DNA from 3 places in the Pseudonocardia sp. WMMC193 genome. Region 3 is predicted to be linked to each of the others. Evidence: riboswitches for the same ligand, from Rfam matches in the RefSeq annotation. Region 3 holds a riboswitch; each other region holds the start of a gene.
What was found. A riboswitch is a leader RNA that binds a small molecule or an ion and turns the genes downstream of it on or off. The one in region 3 is predicted to bind cobalamin.

Region 1 (4,808 bases), 4.1 Mb from region 3:
CGTGGCCCGCTCCACGAACCGGGCGCGGTCGAGCTTGCCCGCGTCCTCGAACGCCGCGCGCACGGTCCCGAAGGTCCGCCCCAGCTTCATGACGGCGGCGGAGTCGGTGACCCGCAACCGCTCCGCGAGCTCCTCGCGCGGCAGCGTCCCGGGCAGGACGGTGAGCACCTCGTCCCGCTCGACCAGGGGCTGACCGAGCGCGGCGGCGGCGCCGGCCACCGACGTCACGCCCGGGACGACCTCGGCGCGGAACCGGCCCGCGAGCCGCTTGTGCATGTGCATGTAGGACCCGTAGAACAGCGGGTCGCCCTCGGCCAGCAGTACCACGTCCCGGCCCGCCTCCAGGTGGGCGGCCAGCCGGGCGGCGGCCTCGGCGTAGAAGGCGTCGATCGCGCCCTGGTAGTCCGTGACGGTCTCCGTCGTGACCGGGTAGACCAGCTGCTCCTCGACCTGGTCGCCGCGCAGGTACGGCTCGGCGATGCCGCGCGCGATGGAGCGGCCGTGGCGCGCCGAGTGGTAGGCGACGACGTCCGCGGCCCCGATCAGCCGGGCCGCCTTGATCGTGACGAGCTCCGGGTCGCCGGGGCCGAGCCCCACGCCGTAGAGGGTGCCGTAGAGAGTGCCTGGCATGTCCTAGATCTCCTGCTCGCTGGCCAGCGCGTTGAGGGCCGCCGCCGTGATCGCCGACCCGCCCCGGCGGCCGTGCACCACGAGGAAGTCCAGGTCGGGGCGGGCCGCCAGGGCCTCCTTGGACTCGGCGGCACCGATGAAGCCCACCGGGATGCCGAGGATCGCGGCCGGGCGCGCGGCCCCGGCGTCGATCATGTCGAGGAGGTGGAACAGGGCGGTCGGGGCGTTGCCGATCGCGACGACCGCGCCGTCGAGCCGGTCTCGCCACAGCTCCAGGGCGGCGGCGGACCGGGTGGTGCCCAGGCGTTCCGCGAGCGCCGGGACCTCGGGCTCGCGCAGCGTGCAGACGACCTCGTTGTCCTTCGGCAGCCGCGCCCGGGTCACGCCGGAGGCGACCATCATGGCGTCGCACAGGATCGGGGCGCCGTCCCGCAGGGCCGCGCGCGCCGCCGTCACGACGCCGGGGGAGTACGCGATGTCGCCGGTGAGGTCGACCTGTCCGCAGGCGTGGATCATCCGGACGGCCACGTACCCGACGTCCGGCGGGAACCCGGACAGGTCCGCCTCCGCCCGGATCGTGGCGAAGCTCCGCCGGTAGATCTCCGCGCCGTCGCGGATGTAGTCGCTGGTCATGTCCTGTCCAATGCGGAGAGATCGGGAACGCGGAGATCGTCGATGCGGTAGGTGCCGTCCGGCTGCGCGACGACGTCGAGGTGCGGCCCGTGCGGTGCCCCGCACCGCCGCTCGCACCCGACGACGTGGGCGCGCGGCAGGTCGGTCGCGGCGGCCAGCAGGTCGCGGACGTCCCCCCGCACGTCCGCGTGGGACTTCGCGCACCCCGGCCGCCCGGCGCAGGCGCTGATCCGGAGCGCGGGATCGTCCGGGGTGCGCAGGCCGGCGGCGTGGAGTCGTTCCGCCGCACCGGGTCCGGGGTCCGCCAGCACGACGGTCCGCCAGGGCGTGACGATCACCTCGGTCGCGGACGCGGCGAGCGCCCGCAGCTGCGCCGCCGACACCTCCCCGAGCACCGGCGCCACCACGAGCGCGGGCCCATGATCCACGGTCGAGGAGGGAAGCGGTCGGTTTCCGACCGTCCCGCTCCCGAGGTGTGGATCATCCCCGTCGCCGTCCGCGCGCGGATCCGCGGCCGCCGGACCGCCCGCGGGTCCGGCCAGCGCCCGGGCGATGCGCGCCGGCGCGTCGGGGATCTCGCTCGCCCGCCAGGCACCGCACCCCGGCTCCTGCGTGCGGAGGGTGAGAAAGACCTCAGCGGCGGCGACCAGTAGGGCAGGCGCCTCGGCGACCGGGCACCCGACCGTCGTGGGCTCCCCGGCCACCAGGAGAACGCCCTGGTCGGGACCGGTCGCGCGCCAGCACAGATCGGGACGCTCGGCCGCGACGTCACCTCGCCCGTCGTCGAGGGCGAACAGGAACCGGCCGGGGAGGCCCGCCAACGCCGGGACGGCGCACAGCCGCGCGTCCAGCTCGCGGGCGAGGCCCCGGACGTCCGCCAGGCCACCGTCCACACCGGACAGCGGCGAGGCGAGCACGTTGCGCACCCGCTCGTGGGTCGACGAGGGCAGCAGACCCGCCGACCGCAGCCGCTGCTCGAACCGCGGATCCTCCCGGGAGAGCCCTCTGAGCTGCAGGTTCCCCCGCGAGGTCAGGTGGACCGCCCCGTCCCCGAGCTCCTCGGCGCTCCCGGCGAGCACCCGCAGCTGCGCCGCCGTGACGACCCCGCCCGGCAGCCGCACGCGGGCCAGCGCGCCGTCCGCGGCGTCGTGCGGGGCGAGGACGCCGGGGCACGCGTCGGCGCGGGTGCGGGGGGAGGACACGGCGACACTGTAAGCACGGCGGCTTGACTCGGGGTGAGCGTGTTGCGGAGAGTGGGGTCACCACAACCGAAGAGGCGTGCGGAGCCAGGAAGCCGGTGCGAGTCCGGCGCGGTCCCGCCACTGTCACCGGGGAGCAGACCCCGCACCGACGGCCACGGGGAGACCCGGAAGGCCCGGGGCGAGCGACGATCCGGGAGCCAGGACACTGCCCGCCACGCCACCCACGCACACTGACCCGGGACGAGGATCCCGAGGAAGGGACTCGCCGCGATGCCCCGTGTCCTGCTGTTGTCGACGTCGGACACGGACCTGTTGTCCGCCCGCGCCTCCGGGGCGGACTTCCGCCTGGCCAACCCCAACCGCGTGCTGCTCGACGAGCTGCCCGGGATGGTCGCCGAGGCGGACGTCGTGGTGGTCCGGGTGCTCGGCGGCTACCGGTACTGGGAGGACGGGCTCGACCTCCTGCGCGCGGGCGACACCCCGCTCGTCGCACTCGGCGGGGAGATGGCGCCGGACGCGGAGATGATGGAGCTCTCCAGCGTGCCCGCGGGTGTCGCCGCGGAGGCGCACACGTACTTCGCGCAGGGCGGCGCGGAGAACCTCGGCCAGCTCCACGCGTTCCTCAGCGACACCGTGCTGCTCACCGGCGAGGGCTTCGCGCCGCCGGTGGAGCTGGCCGAGTGGGGGGTGCTCGAGCGCGCCGCCGCCCGCCCCGCCGCCGGCCCTGACGCTGGGGACGCCCAAGCACCGCTCAGTGACGCTCGGGACGCCCAAGCGTCAGGCCCCGCGCCGGCCGGCCCCACGGTCGCCGTGCTCTACTACCGCGCCCAGCAGATCGCCGGGAACACCGCCTACGTCGAGGCGCTGTGCCAGGCGATCGAGGCGCGCGGCGCCACGGCCCTGCCGATCTTCTGCGCCTCCCTGCGGCAGGCCCCCGCCGCGCTGCTGGAGACGCTGAGGCGGGCCGACGCCCTGATCGTCACCGTGCTGGCCGCGGGCGGCACCAAGCCCGCCTCCGCGCAGGCGGGCGGCGAGGACGAGGAGTGGGACGTCGCCGAGCTCGCCGCGCTCGACGTGCCGATCCTGCAGGGCCTCTGCCTCACCTCCAGCCGCGCCACCTGGGAGGAGAACGACGACGGGCTCTCGCCCCTGGACGTCGCCACCCAGGTCGCCGTCCCCGAGTTCGACGGCAGGCTGATCACCGTCCCATTCTCCTTCAAGGAGGTCGACGCGGACGGGCTGTCGGTCTACGTCCCGGACCACGAGCGGGCGGCGCGGGTCGCCGGCATCGCCGTGCGGCACGCGGAGCTGCGCCGGATCCCCAACGCGGACAAGAAGATCGTGCTCATGCTGAGCGCGTACCCCACCAAGCACGCGCGGATCGGCAACGCGGTCGGGCTGGACACCCCGGCGTCGACGGTCGCGCTGCTGCACGCGATGCGGGAGGCGGGCTACGACATCGGGGACTTCCCGGGTGTCGACGCGCAGGACGGCGACGCGCTGATCCACGCCCTCATCGAGGCGGGCGGCCAGGACCCGGACTGGCTCACCGAGGAGAAGCTGGCGGGCAACCCGATCCGCATCTCCGCGCAGACCTACCAGCGGTGGTTCGACACCCTCCCCGAGGACCTGCGCGCGGGCGTGACCGAGCACTGGGGCCCGCCGCCCGGCGAGCACTACGTGCAGGACGGCGACATCGTCGTCGCGGCGCTGCGCAGCGGGAACGTCACGCTGATCGTGCAGCCGCCCAGGGGGTTCGGCGAGAACCCGGTCGCGATCTACCACGACCCGGACCTGCCGCCCTCGCACCACTACCTGGCCGCCTACCGCTGGTTGGCCGAGGAGTTCGGGGCGCACGCGGTCGTCCACATCGGCAAGCACGGGAACCTGGAGTGGCTGCCGGGCAAGACCCTGGGCATGTCCGCGAGCTGCGGCACGGACGCCGCGCTGGGCGACCTCCCGCTGATCTACCCGTTCCTGGTCAACGACCCGGGGGAGGGCACGCAGGCCAAGCGCCGCGCGCACGCCACGCTCGTCGACCACCTGATCCCGCCGATGGCCCGCGCCGAGACCTACGGCGACATCTCCCGCCTCGAGCAGCTGCTCGACGAGCACGCCAACGTCTCCGCCCTCGACCCCGCCAAGCTCCCCGCGATCCGCCAGCAGATCTGGACGCTGATGACCGCGGCGAAGATGGACCACGATCTCGGGCTGGACTCCCGGCCGCACGAGGCCGAATTCGACGACATGCTCCTGCACGTCGACGGCTGGCTGTGCGAGATCAAGGACGTCCAGATCCGGGACGGGCTGCACGTCCTGGCCGCGGCCCCCGAGGGGTCCGTC
Region 2 (4,808 bases), 3.9 Mb from region 3:
CGGGCGGGAGACGACCTCGAGCACACCGAGTTCGGCCACGGCTGGGTGCAGGGCGCCGGGAAGGGCCGGGTCACCGTCCGCTTCGAGACCCGCGCGACGGGCCCGGGCCGCGCCCGCTCCTTCGCCGTGGACGACCCGGACCTCGCGTTCGCCGATCCGGTGGCGAGCTGGCGGCTGCCCGCCCCCGCCCGCTGACGACCCGGCGGCCGGTCAGGCGTCCTTGTCCGCGACCCCGGCGGAGTCGAACGTCGCGACGTCCGCCAGCGCGCGGGCCGCGCCCTGCACCACCGGCATCGCCAGCAGGGCCCCCGTGCCCTCCCCCAGCCGCATCCCGAGGTCGAGCAGGGGGTCGAGACCCAGGTGCGCCATGGCGAGGGCGTGGCCGGGCTCGGCGGAGCGGTGTCCGGCCACGCAGTAGTCCACGGCGGACGGGGCGAGGACGGAGGCGACCAGGGCCGCGGCGCCCGCGTTGACCCCGTCGAGCAGCACGGGGACCCGCAGCGCGGCCGCGCCGAGCACGAACCCGGCCAGCCCGGCGTGCTCCAGCCCGCCGAGGGCGACGAGCAGGTCGAGCCCGTCCTCCCAGGTCAGCGCGTCGACGGCGGCCTGGACGACCGCGGTCTTGCGGTCCAGGGTCGCGTCGTCGATCCCCGTCCCCCGCCCGGTGGCGTCCGCCGCCGCGGCCCCAGTGACCGCGCAGATCAGCGCCGCCGCGGCCGTGGTGTTCGCGATCCCCATGTCGCCGGTGACCAGCAGCCGGTTCCCGGCGGCGACGAGGTCGCGGGCCACCTCGATGCCCACCTCGACCGCCCGCCGCGCCTCGTCGCGGGTGAGCGCGGGGCCCTGTGACAGGTCGGCCGTGCCGTTGCGGACCCGCCGCGGCAGCAGACCCGGCACGGGGTCCAGGTCCGACTCGAGCGGCGCCGCGACGCCGACGTCCACCACACACACCTCGGCCCCGAGCTGGCGCGCGAACGCGTTCACCACCGCGCCGCCCGCGAGGAAGTTCCCGACCATCTGCGCCGTGACCTCCTGCGGCCACGGCGACACCCCCTGCGCGTGCACGCCGTGGTCCCCGGCGAACACCGCGACCGCCGCGGGCTCGGGCACCGGCGGCGGGTACTCCCCCGCGATGGCGGCGAGCCGCACGGCCAGGTCCTCGACCCGCCCGAGCGAGCCCCGCGGCTTGGTCATCCGGTCCAGCCGGTCCCGCGCCTCCGCGGCGGCCGCGGCCGAGGCGGGCGCGATCGCCGCCGTCGTCTCGTCGATCAGGTTCATCGCGACCTCCCCGGGCAGCGCCCGTGATCCGTACCGTTCGGCGTGCACCGCCCAGCCCAGGGGCCGCCTGCGCGCCCAGCCCGCGGCGGCCAGCTCCGGCTCGGCCGCGAACTCCCGCACGTGGCCCACGCACAGGTAGGCGACGACGTCCACGTGCGCGGGCAGGCCGAGCAGCCCGCGCAGGGCGTCCAGCCCGGCGTCGTCGAAGAAGCTCACCCACCCGACGCCCAGGCCCTCGGCCCGGGCCGCCAGCCACAGGTTCTGCACGGCCGCGGCGGTCGAGTGCGCCGCCATCTCCGGGCGCCCGAACCGGCCCAGCGTGTGCCGTCCGCCCCGGGTCGCGTCGCTGGTCACGACGACGTTGACCGGGGCGTCGAGCACCGCCTCCACCTTCAGCGCGCCGAACGCGGCGGCCCGCGCCCGCGGCAGCGAGGCCGCGTAGGCCGACCGCTGCCGCGCGACCAGGTCCGCGACCGCGCGCCGGGTCTGCACCGACCGCACCACCACGAAGTCCCACGGCTGCGAGAACCCCACGCTGGGCGCGGCGTGCGCGGCCTCCAGGACGCGGCGCAGCGCGTCGTCGGCGACCGGGACCGCAGGCAGGAAGCCGCTGCGCACGTCCCGCCTGCCGCGCAGGACCTCGTAGAAGTCGCTCACCAGAGCGGGCTCAGGCGCGGCGGGACGACCGCCGTCCCCGGCACCGTGACCTCGGCGTCCGCGGCGACGCGCAGCCCGTCCACGACCGCGCGCCAGGCGGGCTCGTCCGGCACGACCAGCGCGACCGTGCACGGCCCGTCCAGCGCCAGCAGGTCGGCGACGGTGGTCACCGCGTCACCCGGACGGACCCGGTCGACCCGCCAGGCCTCCGCGTAGAACAACACGGCCGACTCGAGCTCGGGCGCCACCAGGACGTGGTCCGCCTGCTCCAGACAGGCCGCCTCGGGATCACCCGAGCCGACACCGAGTACGACGACCCTGCTCCGGACGTCACCGGACATGTTGGCCTCCTCGAGGGTCCGCGCCCTCATCGTGGAATCACCGGTGACGGCGGCGAGTGTCCTGGCTCCCGGATCGCCGCACGTCCCCGGCCTTCCCGCGCGAGCGGTGGCCGAGCGTGGGGACGTGCTCCCCGGTCACAGTGGCGGGACCGCCCCGGAGTCGCACCGGGTTCCTCCACTGCCGTCACCCGAACGACATCACGCCGGGGCCCCCGAGCGCAAGCACGGCGCCGTTGGGTGGGATCCGCCGCGGCGGCTCCTCCGGCGACGGGGCGAGCAGCGCCCGGATCGTCTCCCCGTGCGTGACGACGACGGCGCCGGTCAGGTCGATCCCGCGCACCCGGGTCCACAGCTCCCGGAAGGTCTCCCCGCCCGGCGGCGCCCAGTCCGGCCCCGCCGCGGCGAGCAGCGGGGCGTACACCGCGACCGGGCGACCCTCCCACCCGCCGTGGCCCTGTTCGCGCAGCTCGGCGCACTCCTCGACCGGCGACCCGATGCGCTCGGCGAGGATCCACGCCGTCTCCAGCGCGCGGAGCTGGGGGCTGGTGAGGATCCGCACACCGCGCAGGTCTCGCAGGGCTCCCAGGGCTCCCAGGTCCGCGGCCCGCGCCTGCGCCCGCCCCCGTGCGGTGAGCCCGACCGCGTGCGTCCGTCCCTGCAGCAGGCCCGCGGCGTTCCAGACCGACTCGCCGTGCCGCACCAGAACGGCGCTGACGGCGCTGTCGGGCACTACGCGGTGAGCCCGGCCACCGGGCCGATCACGATGATCGCCGGGGGGCTGATCTCCTCGGCCTTGATGTCCGCCTCCAGGGCGTCGAGCCGGGTGCGGACGCTGCGCTGGATGCGCGTGGTCCCGTCCTGGATCACGATCGCCGGGGTGTCCGCGGGGCGGCCGTGCGCGATCAGCGTCTCGGCGAACCGGCCCGCCCGCTCCACCGCCATCATCAGCACGACCGTGCCGCTCATCCGGCCGAGCGCGGCCCAGTCGGTGAGGCTGCGCGGGTCGTCCGGCGCCACGTGCCCGCTCACCACGACGATCTCGTGCGCGACGCCGCGGTGGCTGACCGGCACCCCCGCGACCGCGGGCGCGGCGAACGCGCTGGTGATCCCGGGGACCACGGTGACCGGCACGCCGGCCGCCGCGCACGCCTGGACCTCCTCGAACCCGCGGCCGTAGACGAACGGGTCGCCGCCCTTGAGCCGCACCACGAACTTCCCGGCCCGCGCGTGCTCGACGAGCAGCTCGTTGATCCGCTGCTGGGCCATCGCCCGGCCGTAGGGGATCTTGGAGGCGTCGATCACCTCGACGTCCGGGCCCAGCTCCTCGATCAGGTCGCGCGGGCCGAGCCGGTCCGCCACCACGACGTCCGCCCGCGCCAGCAGCCGCCGTCCGCGCACCGTGATCAGCTCGGGGTCGCCGGGTCCGCCGCCGACCAGCGCGACGCCGGGGAGCACCGGGTCCGCCGAGTCCGACACGACCCCGGCGGCGAGGGCCTCGACCAGCGCCGTCCGCACGGCGGCCGAGCGGCGGTGCGCGCCCCGGGCGAGGACGCCGACGGTCAGCCCGTCGTACTCCCCGGTCGCGGGCGTGACGGCGGAGCCGAGGCTGCCCTCGTCCGCCCGGACGCAGAAGGTCCGGCGCTCCTCGGCGGCGGCGCTGACGGCGGCGTTGACCTGCGGGTCGTCGGTGCAGGCGAGGACGTACCAGGCGCCGTCGAGGTCGCCGTCGGCGTAGCGGCGCGGGGTCCAGGTGATCTCGCGGGCCGACGCCATGCCCTCGACGGCGGGGGTGACCTCGGGCGAGACGACCTCCACCAGTGCGCCCGCGGCGATCAGCCGGGACACCCGGCGCTGCGCCACCTGCCCGCCCCCCACGACGACGACCCTGCGGCCGCCGAGGTCGAGGCCGACGAGGTACTGGTCGTGCTCGGTCACCGTGAGTGTGTCCCTTCCGGAAGTGGCCCCGAATGATAAACGGCGCCGCACGTGCCGGCGGCGATGTACCCCTCGGGGGTATCGGCGAGGGCGGCGGCGACGGTCACCGGTCCGACGACCGTCTTCGCCACCGCGAGCCGGGCCGCCGGGTCGATCTCCCGGGCGACGAGCAGCGCCGCCGCCGCCGCGACGCTCGGGGTGCCCGTCACGGCCTCGACCAGCGGGTTCGCCGCGGAGTCGCGCGCCGCGACCGTCGCGAGCGCGGCGGCGGGCCGGGTGTGCAGCGGTGCGGGCGCGATCGCGGCGAGGATCCCGGCCTCGTCCGCCTTGGTGTCCACGGAGGCGTAGATCCTGGCCGCGGGGCGGGCCGGATCGTCGGGCAGGTCACGTTCGAGACGGGCCAGCGCCGCCCGGACCGCCTCCGCCGAGACCCCGCGCCGGGCCCCGATCCCGACGACGACGACCACGACCACGGCAGGGGCCGCGATCACCGGCACGCGGCGACGAAACGCGCCACGGAGCCCGGGTGCCCGGCCGGATGGGTGTGCAGGAAGGACGCGTGCACCCCGCCGACCACGAACCCCTCCGGCTCGGCGC
Region 3 (4,808 bases):
TGCCGAGGGTCGATGGGGTGGTCACTGGCAGGCCTCGCACTCGGGGTCGTCGATCCGGCAGGCGGCGGGTTCCGCTCCCGAGTAGCGAACGGCACTCTCGCTCACACCTCCTGAGCGAGCGGGCCGCTCACCGGGTTCGGGGCGCACGGTCGGGACGCCGCGCAGCTTGCCGTCCGTCCCGCGCAGCGTGCTCTTCTCGACGTGGGTGGCGGACCGGGCACGCAGGTAGTACGTGGTCTTGAGGCCCTTGTGCCAGGCCAGCCGGTACAACTCGTCGAGCGCGCGCCCGCTCGGCGTCGCCAGGTAGAGGTTCAGCGACTGCGCCTGGTCGAGCCACTTCTGCCGCCGGGACGCCGCCTCGACCAGCCAGCGCGGCTCGATCTCGAAGGCGGTGGCGTACAGCGCCTTCAGGTCCGCCGGCACGCGGTCGATCTCGCCGAGCGCCCCGTCGAAGTACTTGAGGTCGGAGACCATGACCTCGTCCCAGAGACCGCGGTCCTTCAGCGCGCGGACCAGGTGCGGGTTGATCACGGTGAAGTCGCCGGACATGTTGGACTTCACGAAGAGGTTCTGGAACTGGGGCTCGATGGACTGACCCACGCCGCAGATGTTGGAGATCGTCGCGGTGGGGGCGATCGCCATCACGTTCGAGTTGCGCATGCCGAGGGTGGTGACCCGCTCTCGCAGGGCCTCCCAGTCCACCGTCGTGGAGCGGTCGACGTCGAGGGCGTCGCCTTCGCGGGCGGCGTCCAGGAGGCGGAGCGAGTCGATCGGCAGGATCCCCCGACTCCACAGGGAGCCGTCGAAGCTCGCGTAGCGGCCGCGCTCCCCGGCGAGCGTGCTCGAGGCGGCGATCGCGTAGTAGGAGAGGTGCTCCATGCTCCGGTCGGCGAACTCGACGGCGGCGTCCGAGGCGAACGGGATGCCCTGCTCGAACAGCGCGTCCTGGAACCCCATGAGCCCCAGGCCGATCGGGCGGTGTCGCAGGTTGGACCGGCGGGCCTCCGGGATCGTGTAGAAGTTGATGTCGATCACGTTGTCCAACATGCGGACCGCGGTGGTGACGGTGCGCTCGAGCTTCGCGGTGTCCAGCCCGTCCGGCGTGACGTGGGCGAGCAGGTTGACCGAGCCGAGGTTGCAGACCGCGACCTCGTCCCCGGACGTGTTGAGGGTGATCTCGGTGCACAGGTTCGAGGAGTGCACGGTGCCCACGTGCTGCTGCGGCGAGCGCAGGTTGCACGGGTCCTTGAACGTGATCCACGGGTGTCCGGTCTCGAAGAGCACGGTCAGCATCCGCCGCCACAGCTCCACGGCGCGGACCTTCCGGAACACCCGGATCTCGCCGCGCTCGGCCTTCGCCTCGTAGGCGCGGTAGGCGTGCGCGAACTCCACGCCGTAGAGCTCGTGCAGGTCCGGGGTCTCGTTCGGCGAGAACAGGGTCCACTCGGCGTCCGCCTCGACGCGGCGGAGGAACTCGTCCGGCACCCAGTTCGCGGTGTTCATGTCATGGGTGCGGCGGCGGTCGTCACCGGTGTTCTTGCGCAGGTCGAGGAACTCCTCGATGTCGACGTGCCAGGTCTCGAGGTAGGCGCAGGCGGCGCCCTTGCGCTTGCCGCCCTGGTTCACCGCCACGGTGGTGTCGCCCGCGATCTTGAGGAACGGGATCACCCCCTGCGACCGCCCGTTCGTCCCGCGGATGTGGGCACCGAGCCCGCGAACCGGGGTCCAGTCGTTGCCCAGACCCCCCGAGTACTTCGCGAGCAGGGCGTTGTTCCGGTAGGACCGGAAGATCGAGTCCAGGTCGTCCTCCACCGTCGTCAGGAAGCACGACGACAGCTGCGCGCGGGTGGTGCCCGAGTTGAACAGCGTCGGGGTGGAGGCCATGAAGTCGAAGGACGACAGCAGCTCGTAGAACTCGATCGCGCGGGCCTCGCGGTCGATCTCGCGGAGGGCCAGGCCCATCGCCACGCGCAGGAAGAAGGCCTGGGGGAGCTCGAAGCGGATGCCGTCGGAGTGCAGGAAGTACCGGTCGTAGAGGGTCTGCAGGCCGAGGAACCCGAAGTCCAGGTCCCGCTCCGGCTTGAGGGCCGCGGTCAGCCGGTCGAGGTCGAACAGCTCCAGCTCCGGGTCCGCGAGTCCGAGGTCGACGGCCTTGCCCAGGTACGCCCGGAAGTAGCCGGGGTAGTCCAGGCCCGCCTGGTCCGCCGGGGTCTCCAGGCCGAGGAACGGCAGCGCTTCCCCACGCAGCCGGTCCGACAGCAGCCGCGCGGCGACGAACGAGTAGTTCGGCTCGGACTCCACCAGCGTGCGCGCGGCCATCTCCTGGGCCTGCGCGAGCTCGGTGATCGACATGCCGTCGTAGACGGTGCGGCGGACCTCGGCGAGCACGGGCTCGGCGGTGACGTCGGAGATCCCCGCCACGGCCTCGCCGACGACCGTCTCGACCCGCTCCCAGTCCAGGGGCGCGCGGGTGCCGTCCCTGCCGACGACGTGCGGCGTGGGCGGCGCCGCCGGCGCGCTCGCCCGGCGCAGCCGGGCGTGCTCCTCGCGGTAGAGCACGTAGGAGCGGGCGATCTTGTGGTGCCCGCCCCGCATCAGGACGAGCTCCACCTGGTCCTGGATCTGCTCCACCCCCACCGCGGGGGTGGGGAAGCGGTGCAGCGCGGAGACGACCTCCGCGGTCAGCTCCGCCACGATCGGGCGGACCCGCGCCGACGGACCCTCCTCGGCGACGAACGCCTTGGTCATCGCCGCGGAGATCTTCGACTCGTCGAATTCCGACGTCGAGCCGTCCCGGCGCACCACCCGGAGCTGCTCGGGGGGTGTCAGTACCGGTGCTGCCATGCGCTCTCTCCTCGCGAGCTCGGCCGATGCCGAGGCCGGGGGGAACGCGAGCAGGACCTGGGGAGCGCCCGCCCGTGGCGCCTTCCCTCGAGGCCCCGAGCACGCGCACGCCGGGCTGGCGTGCGCACCGGTGGCAGGTCTTCGGACTCGTGGGCACCCGGTCTCCCGGACCTACCGACCGTCGCTTCCCAGGCTCGCGCCCAGTGCCGTTGACGGCTGTCGTTCCCACTTACCGCTGCGGGGCAGTCCCGGATTCCCACCGGGTTCCCTCTTGCCTCACCCCGTTGGATGCGGGGTGAACCACCAGCGCGACCGACACTACATGTTGGGGTCGCCGAGAACACAACGCCTACGTGTCGTGGCGTGTCGACGCCGACCGTTCGGGCCCAGCGGGCGACGCCCTGGGACCTCGCGGAGGCCCGGGCCAAGCAGCCGTCCATCGAGCACGACCACAGCACCCAGCTCGAGCCGGGCCTCACCGCGTTCCGCGAGGCCGTGGACCGCATCCACTCCGGGGCGGTCGACGTGACCCCGTTCCTCGAACCGGTCCACCGGATCGAGGACGCCCAGCGGGCCTTCGAGGCGGCCCGCGACCAGCAGGGCGGCAGGATCACGGTCTCGCTGTCGTGACCCGCAGCCCGGCCGCCGGGTCGTCGTGCTCGTCGGTCAGCGCTCGTCAGGGCAGGTGGTAGATGTCGATCGTGGACTCGCCGGCCCGGATGCGGCGCAGGTAGTCCGCCTCGGCCGCGTCACGGTCGGCCGAGAGCCGCTGGACCTCGGCGATGCGTTCCGCGGGGACGACGACCACGCCGTCGGCGTCGGCGACGACGAGGTCGCCGAGGCGCACGGTCTGCTCGCCGATGACGACGGGTTCGCCGAGTTCGCCGCTGCCGTGGGGGTCCTTGCCGGTCCCGCGGATGCACACGCGTTCGGCGAAGACCGGCCAGCCCATCTCCACCAGCCTGGCCGAGTCCCGGACCCCGCCGTGGATGACGAGCCCGGCCAGCCCGCGGGCGATCGCGGCCTCGGCGAGGATCTCGCCCCAGTAGCCGTACTCGAAGCCTTCGCCGGTGTCGACGACGAGGGCCTCGCCGGGGGAGGCGGCGTAGACCGCCCGGTGCAGCCAGAGGTTGTCCCCGGGTGGGGCCTTCACCGGGAAGGCGGCGGCCTCCAGGTGCATGGACGGGTGCAGGGGCTTGATCGCCGAGGGCAGCGCACCGGTGCGGCCTGCGGCCTCGTGCACGGTGGCCGAGCTCAGCACGGTGGTCGGGGCGCTCATGATCCGGCTCCGTGCTGCAGGTCGTGGTAGCGGTGTCGGACGCGGGCCTCCCGCAGCGAGGACCCGGCCTCGACAGCGTCCCGGATGGCCTGCTCCGCCCGCTCGATCTCCTCCGCGGCGGCGAGCACCTCCGGAACCCGCGCCGCGGGGACGACGACGAGTCCGTCGCCGTCGCCGAGCAGCAGGTCCCCGGGCTCGACTCTGATCCCGCCGATCGAGACGGGGACCTGGGTCGCCTCGACGCGGACGCGGTCCTTGCCGGTGCGCATCCAGTTGCCGCGGGAGAAGACGGGATAGCTCAGCTCGAGGGACCGGTCGACGTCGCGGCACACCCCGTCGATGACGGTGCCGGCCACGCCGCGGCGGTGGGCGACGGTGGTCAGGATGTCGCCCCACACGGTGGCGTCGACCCTGCCCTGGTTGTCCAGCACCACGACGTCGTCGGGGCCGAGGTCGTCGATGTAGTCCCCGACGGTGCCGCGGTCCTGCCCGACCGGCCCGTAGCGCAGGGTCCAGGCACGCCCGACCAGCCGGAAGCTGCGGTCGAGCGGGGCGATGCCGAGGGCCTGGCCGGGGATGCCCAGCTTGTCCAGGGCGTCGGAGACCCCGGAGGTGGACAGCGCGCGCAGCCGGGTGAGGGTGTCGGGTTCAGTCGTGACCATCGGTGAGCTCCTCGTAGGACTTC

Region 1: it holds a riboswitch for cobalamin, as region 3 does, so the genes downstream of both, cobN (cobaltochelatase subunit CobN) here and L3X23_RS33415 (ribonucleoside-diphosphate reductase subunit alpha) in region 3, are expected to answer to the same signal.
Region 2: it holds a riboswitch for cobalamin, as region 3 does, so the genes downstream of both, L3X23_RS13765 (hypothetical protein) here and L3X23_RS33415 (ribonucleoside-diphosphate reductase subunit alpha) in region 3, are expected to answer to the same signal.

What each region holds. Positions count from the first base shown of each region.
Region 1 covers NZ_JAKKDO010000003.1:2,489,483-2,494,290, reverse strand. The annotation lists gene L3X23_RS13210 (precorrin-2 C(20)-methyltransferase) at 1-630, opposite strand, end outside; gene L3X23_RS13205 (precorrin-8X methylmutase) at 634-1,263, opposite strand; gene L3X23_RS13200 (nitrite/sulfite reductase) at 1,260-2,465, opposite strand; cobalamin riboswitch at 2,551-2,673, shown strand; gene cobN (cobaltochelatase subunit CobN) at 2,736-4,808, shown strand, end outside.
Region 2 covers NZ_JAKKDO010000003.1:2,615,162-2,619,969, forward strand. The annotation lists gene L3X23_RS13755 (DNA polymerase IV) at 1-195, shown strand, start outside; gene cobT (nicotinate-nucleotide--dimethylbenzimidazole phosphoribosyltransferase) at 211-1,935, opposite strand; gene L3X23_RS13765 (hypothetical protein) at 1,932-2,306, opposite strand; cobalamin riboswitch at 2,310-2,477, opposite strand; gene L3X23_RS13770 (histidine phosphatase family protein) at 2,461-3,006, opposite strand; gene cobA (uroporphyrinogen-III C-methyltransferase) at 3,006-4,211, opposite strand; gene L3X23_RS13780 (cobalamin biosynthesis protein) at 4,208-4,708, opposite strand; gene L3X23_RS13785 (cobyrinate a,c-diamide synthase) at 4,699-4,808, opposite strand, start outside.
Region 3 covers NZ_JAKKDO010000003.1:6,541,534-6,546,341, forward strand. The annotation lists gene L3X23_RS33410 (ribonucleotide-diphosphate reductase subunit beta) at 1-25, opposite strand, end outside; gene L3X23_RS33415 (ribonucleoside-diphosphate reductase subunit alpha) at 22-2,844, opposite strand; cobalamin riboswitch at 2,959-3,164, opposite strand; gene L3X23_RS33420 (hypothetical protein) at 3,208-3,474, shown strand; gene L3X23_RS33425 (RraA family protein) at 3,521-4,123, opposite strand; gene L3X23_RS33430 (RraA family protein) at 4,120-4,785, opposite strand; gene L3X23_RS33435 (RraA family protein) at 4,772-4,808, opposite strand, start outside.